4 regions of the Streptomyces altiplanensis genome follow, and region 3 is predicted to be linked to each of the others. Evidence: riboswitches for the same ligand, from Rfam matches in the RefSeq annotation. Region 3 holds a riboswitch; each other region holds the start of a gene.
What was found. A riboswitch is a leader RNA that binds a small molecule or an ion and turns the genes downstream of it on or off. The one in region 3 is predicted to bind cyclic di-AMP.

Region 1 (2,193 bases), on a different contig from region 3:
GCGGCCGGATCGACCTCGGGATCCTCTCCCGTACCGACCAGGTGTGGACCTCCGACAACACCGACCCGCTGGACCGGCTCGCCATCCAGCACGGCTTCAGCCAGCTGCACCCGGCGCGGGCGATGGCCGCCTGGGTCACCGACAGCCCCAACACGCAGCTCAACGGGCGGGTCAGTTCGCTGCGCTTCCGCTTCGTGAGCGCGATGGCGGGGGTGCTCGGCATCGGCGGCGACCTGGCCGGGTGGAGCGAGGACGAGATCGCCGAGGCGCGCGAGTGGGTGGACCTGTACAAGGAGATCCGGCCGGTCGTGCAGCACGGCGAGCTGTACCGGCTGCGGGCGCCCGAGGGCGGGCTCAGCGCGGTCCAGTACGTACGCGGGGACGACACCGTCGTCCTCGCCTGGCTCCAGGCCCAGCATTACGGCGAGCAGCAGCCTCCGCTGCGCCTGCGCGGGCTCGACCCGGACGCGGCGTACGCCTGCCTGGACACCTCGGCCGTGCACCGGGGTTCCGTACTGCTCCACCGGGGACTGCGCACCGCGCTGCGCGGTGATCTCGATGCCGCGGTCTTCCGGCTGAGGAGGGTCTGAGCCCTGCTCCTTCTTTCTTCGTCCCGTGTCCTTCCCGCTTCCCTTTCCCCGCCCTTGCGGTCCCCGGTCAGGGGGATGAGTTGCATTTGGGGCGAAACGGGCGATTCCGGGACAACTTCCTTTGTGGGGCCGGGAAATGGCAGAGGCAGCTGGTGAGCAGGATCATATTCGTGACAGTACGTGGCGAAGCTCCGTGTGCAAATGCCAGTTCACGGGCGGTGTGTAAAGATCCGTAATCCACGGAGGGTGACGGGAATTCCGTGGTGAATTCCCGTCAGCCAATGTCCGTGTGAATGGACCGGCTTGTACGGGGGAGCCCCGTCGGCTTACGGTCACCGCAATCCGGGTGGACCGCCGAATCCTGCCACCTCCCGGAATCCGCACTCACTCACTCACGCGTTGGCAGGAGCGGGGGACCCAGGTAAGTACGCCGGTGATCCGGACGTCTCGTGCGTCCGGACCGGCTTGGGGTGAAGTCGCGCAGCAGCGCGGCCGGGCATCTCCAGCCCGAACCCGACAGCTCACCTCGTAGGCGCCGGAGAGGAATGTTCCATGCCCGCAAAGGGTAAGCACCGCCGCCCGAGGTCCAACTCGATCACTCGCGGAATTGTCGCCGCGGGAGCGGGCGGAGCCGTACTCGCACTTCCCCTGATCACCGCCACCGGTGCGAACGCCGCGGAGAAGGCCGCAGCCCCGGCCGCCGCGTCCGCCGCCGCGGTGTCCGAGAAGGCGACGCCGCAGAAGAAGACCAGCACCAAGATCTACTCCGTGGTCTCCGGCGACTACCTGTCGAAGATCGCCGAAGAGCAGAACGTGCGCGGTGGCTGGCAGAAGCTGTACGAGGACAACCGTGAGGTCGTCGGCGGCAACCCCTCGCTGATCCTGCCGGGCATGGAGCTGACCATCGGCGCCAAGGCGTCGGCGCCCGCGAAGCAGGCCCCGGCGAAGCAGGCCCCCGTGAAGCAGGCCCCCGCGAAGCAGGCGAAGCCTGCGGCCGAGGCGCCTGCCGCGCCCAAGGCCGAGGCCGCCGCCCCCAAGGCCGAGGTCAAGACCGAGGCCAAGGCCGCGGAGTCCACTTCCGTGAACTCCGCCTCCGCCGCGCAGAGCACCGGATCCGGCTTCACCGCCCCGGTCTCCGCGAGCGTCACCACCCCGTACCGCGCCGCCGGCGGCAGCTGGTCCAGCGGCTACCACACGGGCGTCGACTTCGCCGCGGCCAGCGGCACCCCGGTCAAGGCCGTCGGTGCCGGCACCGTCGTCTCCGCGGGCTGGAGCGGCTCGTACGGCAACGAGGTCGTCATCAAGCACGACGACGGCCGGTACTCGCAGTACGCCCACCTGTCCTCGCTGTCCGTCTCCTCCGGCCAGAGCGTCGGCGGCGGCACGCAGATAGGCCTCTCCGGTTCCACGGGCAACTCGACCGGCCCGCACCTGCACTTCGAGATCCGGACCGGCCCCAGCTACGGCTCGGACGTCGACCCGCTGGCCTACCTGCGCGGCCACGGCGTCACCGTCTGACCCGTCCCGGGCCGGACTGAACGCTCCAGTACGCCCCCTTCCGCCGCCCGCACCGGGCGGCAGAAGGGGGCGTATGTGCGTTTTT
Region 2 (2,193 bases), on a different contig from region 3:
GGACGAGCGCGGCGAACTCCTCGCGGCGGGCGAGCGGCAGGTAGGTCAGTACGGCGGTGTGGAAGACGACCAGGGTGGCGTCCGCCGGGGCTTCGGCGGCCAGCGCCGGGAGTTCGTCGACGAGGTCGCCGCGGACGATGCGGGGGCGGGGCGCCGTACGTACGGCCTCGATGGCGGCGAGCTGCTGACGCGGGCGCTCCGCGCGGCCAGGCCAGATCAGTGACTGGAGCCAGCGGACGTCGTCCTCGTCGGTGGTGTCGAGGGGGTTGAGGTCGATGCCGGCGCGCCAGGCGATGCCGGGCAGCGCGGTGGGCAGGGGCGCGGGGCCCTCCGTGCGGCAGTCGAAGGTGACGGGGGAGGAGCCCAGGACGGCGCCGCCGTCGTAGCGGTAGGCGTAGCGGTCGGGGTGGAGGCACAGGCCGGCGGAGGCGCCGACCTCGATGAGGGCGAGGGGCTGCGGGAGCGCGGCGAGGAGGGGCAGCAGGGTGGCGCAGCGGGCGGGCTCGTTGGTCTGGGTGAAGCGGGTCAGCACGACGGCGCGTACGGCGTCCCAGTGGGCCAGGGTCCAGGCGCGGAAGGGCGCCCACCGCTCGTAGGGACCGCCGAGGAAGCGGACGGCCGCGAGGAGGAGATTGGGCTGCTGCTTGTTGCCGGGCGGCAGGGCGGCGATGAGGGCGCAGAGGTCCTCGTCCTCGCTGATGCGGGCGGTGAGTTCGGCGTAGACGGGGGAGACGCCGTGCGCCTGCTGTGCGGAGAACTCGCGGTAGCGGCCGGCCACGGACCGCGTGCTGTTGACAACCATGGTGACGAAACTAGGCCCACGACGCTGTGTAGTCGTAAGACACCACTGCGCATAACAATTGACGAACCGTCATGAAGACGAGGTTTCAGAGTGCCGATCGGGGGCAGGTCAACTCGCCCTACTGTGACCACTTGTGTGGTGATTGGTTCAGGCCAATATCGTTAACGATCAACTGGAACAGCTTGGAAAGCGGACCTGGTGTCTATTAACGTTCGATAACGCAGCGCGGTCGTCCCAGTCGTCGCAAGAGGCGACACCGTGCGCACGCGCCGAATTCCGCAAGGGAACCGGGGAACCACGTTCCTTGGGGTGAATCGGACTCCTTCGTACCTACGAGGAGCCCGTAGGAGACCTTCCTGCTCCGAACCCGTCAGCTAACCCGGTAGGCGAGAAGGAAGGAAAGGAGCACGCCTCCGTGGCGTCCAACAGGCCTGCCCCCGAAGCCACCCTGCCCTCTTACGGGTACGAGGTACCGAACGTACCGAACGCCGCCGCCATTCCCGGTGGCGCGGAGGGAACCTGGGAAGAGTGGAATCCCACCGAGGAGTCCATCCGTCCCGTGCGCGGCCGTCATCGCGTCGCCAAGCAGCGCGGTGGAATCGGCCGTAGTTCCACCGTTCTCGGCGTCGGCGTCATCGCCGCGGTCGGTGCGGGGGGCATAGCCACCGCGCAGGACAAGCCGGCCGTCTCGATCTCCCTTCCCGACGCGATCGCGGACTCGCTGCCCGACGCCAAGTCCCTTCCCGGCATAGGCGCCTTGATGTCCGACGACTCGGACTCCGGCTCGGGCTCCGGCGGCCAGGCGGGTACAGGCACGGCGGGCCAGGCGATCCTGGCCGCCGCCCCGCTCACCACCGCGGGCGTCTCCACCGCCGACGCGCAGCAGGGCACCACCGACGCGGGCGAGGCACTGCGCGCCCGCATCCTCCAGCAGGCCGAGCAGCAGCAGGACGCCGCCGACACCGAGGCCAAGGTGGCCGCCGAGGCGAAGGCCGCCGAGCAGGCCGCGGCCGAGGCTGCCGAGCAGCAGAGCGCGGCGGAGGCCAAGGCCGAGGAGGAGAAGCGGAAGGCCGAGGAGGAGAAGCGGAAGGCGGAGGAAGAGGCCGCGCGCAAGGCCGAGCAGGAGCGGCTCGCCAAGCTGGCCGCCAGCTACTCGATGCCGCTCTCGTCGTACACGCTCACCTCCACCTACGGCCAGTCCGGCTCGATGTGGTCCTCCGGCCACCACACCGGCCTGGACTTCGCCGCCCCGAAGGGCACGCCGCTCAAGGCCGTGCACGGCGGCACCATCAAGTCGGCGGGCTGGTCGGGCGCGTACGGCTACCGCATCGTCCTGGAGCTCCCGGACGGCACGGAGATCTGGTACTGCCACCTCTCCTCGATGACCGTCA
Region 3 (2,193 bases):
GTCATCGTGGACCGCCCCGGCGCGGTCCAGACGCAGCTGCTCATCGGCCGGATCGGCCCCGACCGGCACGACCGCGTCTGGCCGGCCCAGGTCCTCGGCACGTACTGCCTGGGCGGCACGCTCACCTCCCGCCTGGACCGCGTCCTGCGCGAGGAGAAGGGCTACACGTACGGCGTGCGCGCCTTCGGCCAGGTGCTGCGCTCCGCGCCGGACGGGTCGGGCGCGTCGATGCTGGCGATCAGCGGCTCGGTGGACACGGAGTCCACGGGGCCGGCGCTCGAAGACCTCTGGAAGGTGCTGCGCACCCTCGCGGCCGAGGGCCTCACCGACGCCGAGCGCGACGTCGCCGTGCAGAACCTGGTGGGTGTCGCACCGCTCAAGTACGAGACGGCGGCCGCCGTCGCCGGCACGCTCGCCGACCAGGTCGAGCAGCACCTGCCGGACGACTTCCAGGCCCAGCTGTACGCCCGCCTCGCCGGGACGGGCACGGTGGAGGCCACCGCGGCGGTCGTCAGCGCCTTCCCCGAGGACCGTCTGGTCACGGTCCTCGTCGGGGACGCGTCGCAGATCGAGGAGCCCGTCAGGGCGCTCGGCATCGGTGACGTGACGGTGGTCGCCGGCTGACGGTCCGCCCGTCCGAGCCGATTGCGCAACTCCCTCAAAACGGGAGGTAGAGGGACCTCGGTGGCCGACAGGCCGCCGGGGTCCTTTGTGTATGTCCGTTTTGTTGCGGAGTTGCCTTTCTGGTCTGTGGGGTGCGTTACAAAGTGCGATGTCTTTTTGGTGATTGAAAGATCTCCCGTTTAGCGTCGGTCCGGCTGTCCGTCAGCAGTGAGCCGCATCCGCGGCACCGGGCAGTCATCGCCGAGTCCCCGTCAGGCGCGAGCCTGGGGAGCCGGGGACCCAAACCGTCCCTGGGGTGAATCGGACGTCCTTCCGTGCGCACGTACGGAGAGGGGTCCGTAGGAGACCTTCCTGCTCCGAACCCGTCAGCTAACCCGGTAGGCGAGAAGGAAGGAAAGGACCAGCCACTCCATGGCGTTCACCCGTGCCACCGGGAAGCACCGTCGTCCGAGCCGTCCGGGCCGTCTGACGCGCAGGAGCGCGAACCTCGCGGGCGTTGCCACCCTCGCGACGACCGGCGCCATCGGGAGCCTGGCCTCTCCGGCCCTCGCCGCCGGCTCCGGTGCCGGCGCCGACGCGGCCCACTCCGTCGAGGCGACCGGCCTGACCGAGGCCCTCGTCATCGGCGACTCCCTCGCCGACCGGATCGCCGCCCAGGCCGAGGCGCAGCAGCACGCCGCCGACAAGGCGGAGGCCGAGCGCAAGGCCGAGGCGGAGCGCAAGGCGGAAGCCAGGCGCAAGGCGGAAGCCAGGGCCGAGGCGAAGGCCGAGAAGGAGCGCGAGGAACGCGAGGAGCGCGAGGCCGAGGAGCGTGCCGCCCGTGCGGCGGAGCGCGAGCGCCTCACCGCCTACACCCTTCCGGTCGCCGGTTCCGTCGTGACCACCGGCTACCAGAGCGGCGGCTCGCTCTGGTCCTCCGGCAGCCACTCCGGCATCGACTTCCGCGCCGCGTCCGGCAGTTCCGTCGTGGCCGTCGGTGCGGGCACCGTCGTCGAGGCCGGCTGGGGCGGGGCGTACGGCAACAACATCGTCATCAGGATGAACGACGGCACGTACACGCAGTACGGCCACCTGTCGTCCATCGGCGTCTCCGTCGGCCAGGCCGTCGCCCCGGGCCAGCAGATAGGCATCTCGGGTTCGACCGGCAACTCGACGGGCCCGCACCTGCACTTCGAGGCCCGTACGTCTCCCGAGTACGGCTCCGACATGGACCCGGTCGCGTACCTGCGCGCGCACGGCGTGAACGTCTGACGCACCCCGGTTTTCCCGAAGGCCCCGGCTTCCCGCCGGGGCCTTCGGCGTTGGCCAAAAGATATCCATGAATTCCCGCCGCCCGTCGGAAATTGCGCACCGCTGCAATAGAGTCGCCGAACAGGTGTCAATCGACCGCGTTTCGCGGGGGACAAGGCGGAGGTCCGCTCATGCGCATTCCCGCGCAATCGGTATGCACGGCGATCCGTGACGACATCGTCTCCGGCGTCTTCGAGCGGGGCAGCCGGCTCACCGAAGAGCTGCTGGCGCGCCGTTACGGCGTCTCGCGCGTCCCGGTCCGCGAGGCCCTGCGCACGC
Region 4 (2,193 bases), on a different contig from region 3:
GGAACGGCGTTCCGGTCTACTGATCAGTAAGGGAAAAGAGGAAACCCCGGCCCGGCGCGCACGGGGGAAGCGCGCCGGACCGGGGTGCTCCGGGGGAAACGGGTCAGCTGAGGTGCAGCTGCTGGCCCGCGTAGATGACATCGGCGTCGTCGACGATGTCCTTGTTCAGCTCGAAGAGCTTCTCCCAGCCGCCCTTGACCTTCTTCGCTTCGGCGATCTTGCCGAGGGTGTCGCCGGACTTGACCTTGTACTCGCCGTCGCCCTTCTCGATGACCTTCGGGGCGGCGGGCTTCGCGGTCTCGGCCTTCGGCGCGGAGCGGACCTCGCTGCGCGAGGCGGGCTGCTCGGCGGCGCGCGGGGCGGCCTGCTCCTGCGTCTGCTGCGGCTGGGGCGCGGCCTTCTGCGGCTGCGCCTGCTGCTGCGAGGAGCCGGAGGTGTCGACACCCGGGTCGACGCCGTCGTTGGTCAGACCGCCGGCGCCGGCGCAGGCCCAGGCACCCGGGCCCTGCATGTCGAGGAGCTTCTCGGCGGTGGCTATCTGCTGGGCCTTGGAGGCCTTGTCGGCGGTGGGGGCGTACTGCGTGCCGCCGGCGGCGGCCCAGCTGGACGCGGAGAACTGCAGGCCGCCGTAGTAACCGTTGCCCGTGTTGATGGACCAGTTGCCGCCGGACTCGCACTGGGCGACAGCGTCCCAGGTCTCGACGGAGGCGGCGGAGGCCGACGTCGCGCCCATCAGCGGGACGGCGACAGCGGCGCCGGTGATGCCGGCGAACGTGGCGATACGAACGGCCTTCGACGGACGACGGTGCTTGGCCTTGCCGGAAAACAGCATGCGACATCTCCTCACCGACGCCTACGAGGTGAGCTGTCGGGTTCGGGCCAATGAGTGCCCGGCCGCGCGACCTGCGTCGCGCGCCTTAACCCCAAGCCGGTTCCGTCCGTCTTCCGACGTCCGGGCCCGGCGCCTACCTGGGTCCCCCGCTCCTGCCTACGGCGCTTTACGCGTCGGTTCCCCCCGACCGACGGCAGGATTCGGCGTGACGGTCGACGGGGCCCGCGATGGCGAGCGGTTCGACCGTAAACACATGAGCCCTCGATGTTCAAAGAGGAGCATCACGGAAATATCGCCCATTCGCGCCCCCGCCCGACCCCCATCCGCGCAGGTCAGAGGCGAGACTGACGGACCGTTCGGGCCGGCCGCGTGATATGAGGCAAAGAGATCCATGTCTCACTGTCTCCAATGCGGACATAGCGGCCCGAACTGCCCCCGTTTTCAGTTCAGATCGAGGCTTTGGCCAGGGACGATGAGGTCCGGATCGGACCCGACGGTCTTCTCGTTCGCGGCGTAGAGCGCCGGCCAGCCGCCGCGCACGTCATGCGCGTCGGCGATGTCCCAGAGGCTGTCGCCGGTGCGGACGGTGTAGTCCTTGTCCTTGTCCTTGCCCTTGTCCGCGTCCGCGCCCGCGTCCGCGTCCGCGCCCGCGTCCGCGTCCGCGCCTGCGTCCGTGTCCGCTCCCGCTTCCTGCTCACCGGCCGTGCCGACCGCGTCGCGTGTCGGACCGTCACCTCGCGAGGCGTGGCGGCCCGATTCGCGCTCGATGCCCGAGTCGCCAGTTATGGCGTCCGCGTCCTCCCGGGCCTTTTCGCCGCGGTGCTTGCCCGTGGAGGCGCTCTTCCCGGGGGTGGCCTCAGCGGCCTCACGGGCGGGCGCGTCGGACGTCTCGGCGTCGGCGGTGGCCTCCGCGGCATCGGCGGCGTCGGCCGACGGGGGCGCCGTCGGCTCGGCGGACTTCTCGGCTCCGGCCGCCTTTCCGTCCGAGGAAGCCTCCGGAGCCGTGGAACTCTTCGGCGTCCCGGTCCTGGAGCCGGTCTTGGAGCCGGTCTTGGAGCCGGTCTTGGAGCCGGTCTTCGGTGCGGCATCCGGCTCGGCGGTCGCGCCGCCACTCGGCCCGGCGTCCTCACCCTCCGTCAGGCCCGAGATGAGCGCGCAGCTCGGCCACGCCTGCGGTCCCTGTGCGGCCAGTACCTTCTCGGCCACCTGGATCTGCTGGGAGCGGCTGGCGAGGTCGGCGCGCGGCGCGTACGCCGTACCGCCGAAGCGCTGCCAGAGTTCCGGCGAGAACTGGAGTCCGCCGTAGTAGCCGTTGCCGAGGTCGGCACTCCACATGCCGCCGCTCTCGCAGTCGGCCACCC

Region 1: another riboswitch for cyclic di-AMP. It lies ahead of ACWD0Y_RS28420 (M23 family metallopeptidase); the one in region 3 lies ahead of ACWD0Y_RS22115 (M23 family metallopeptidase).
Region 2: another riboswitch for cyclic di-AMP. It lies ahead of ACWD0Y_RS18645 (M23 family metallopeptidase); the one in region 3 lies ahead of ACWD0Y_RS22115 (M23 family metallopeptidase).
Region 4: another riboswitch for cyclic di-AMP. It lies ahead of ACWD0Y_RS10520 (transglycosylase family protein); the one in region 3 lies ahead of ACWD0Y_RS22115 (M23 family metallopeptidase).

What each region holds. Positions count from the first base shown of each region.
Region 1 covers NZ_JBSFUB010000086.1:13,610-15,802, forward strand. The annotation lists gene ACWD0Y_RS28415 (alpha-galactosidase) at 1-590, shown strand, start outside; cyclic di-AMP (ydaO/yuaA leader) riboswitch at 966-1,140, shown strand; gene ACWD0Y_RS28420 (M23 family metallopeptidase) at 1,143-2,108, shown strand.
Region 2 covers NZ_JBSFUB010000039.1:14,942-17,134, reverse strand. The annotation lists gene ACWD0Y_RS18650 (DUF2332 domain-containing protein) at 1-802, opposite strand, end outside; cyclic di-AMP (ydaO/yuaA leader) riboswitch at 1,060-1,206, shown strand; gene ACWD0Y_RS18645 (M23 family metallopeptidase) at 1,218-2,193, shown strand, end outside.
Region 3 covers NZ_JBSFUB010000052.1:32,594-34,786, reverse strand. The annotation lists gene ACWD0Y_RS22120 (M16 family metallopeptidase) at 1-624, shown strand, start outside; cyclic di-AMP (ydaO/yuaA leader) riboswitch at 853-1,022, shown strand; gene ACWD0Y_RS22115 (M23 family metallopeptidase) at 1,036-1,875, shown strand; gene ACWD0Y_RS22110 (GntR family transcriptional regulator) at 2,046-2,193, shown strand, end outside.
Region 4 covers NZ_JBSFUB010000015.1:89,844-92,036, forward strand. The annotation lists gene ACWD0Y_RS10520 (transglycosylase family protein) at 104-832, opposite strand; cyclic di-AMP (ydaO/yuaA leader) riboswitch at 836-1,006, opposite strand; gene ACWD0Y_RS10525 (transglycosylase family protein) at 1,274-2,193, opposite strand, start outside.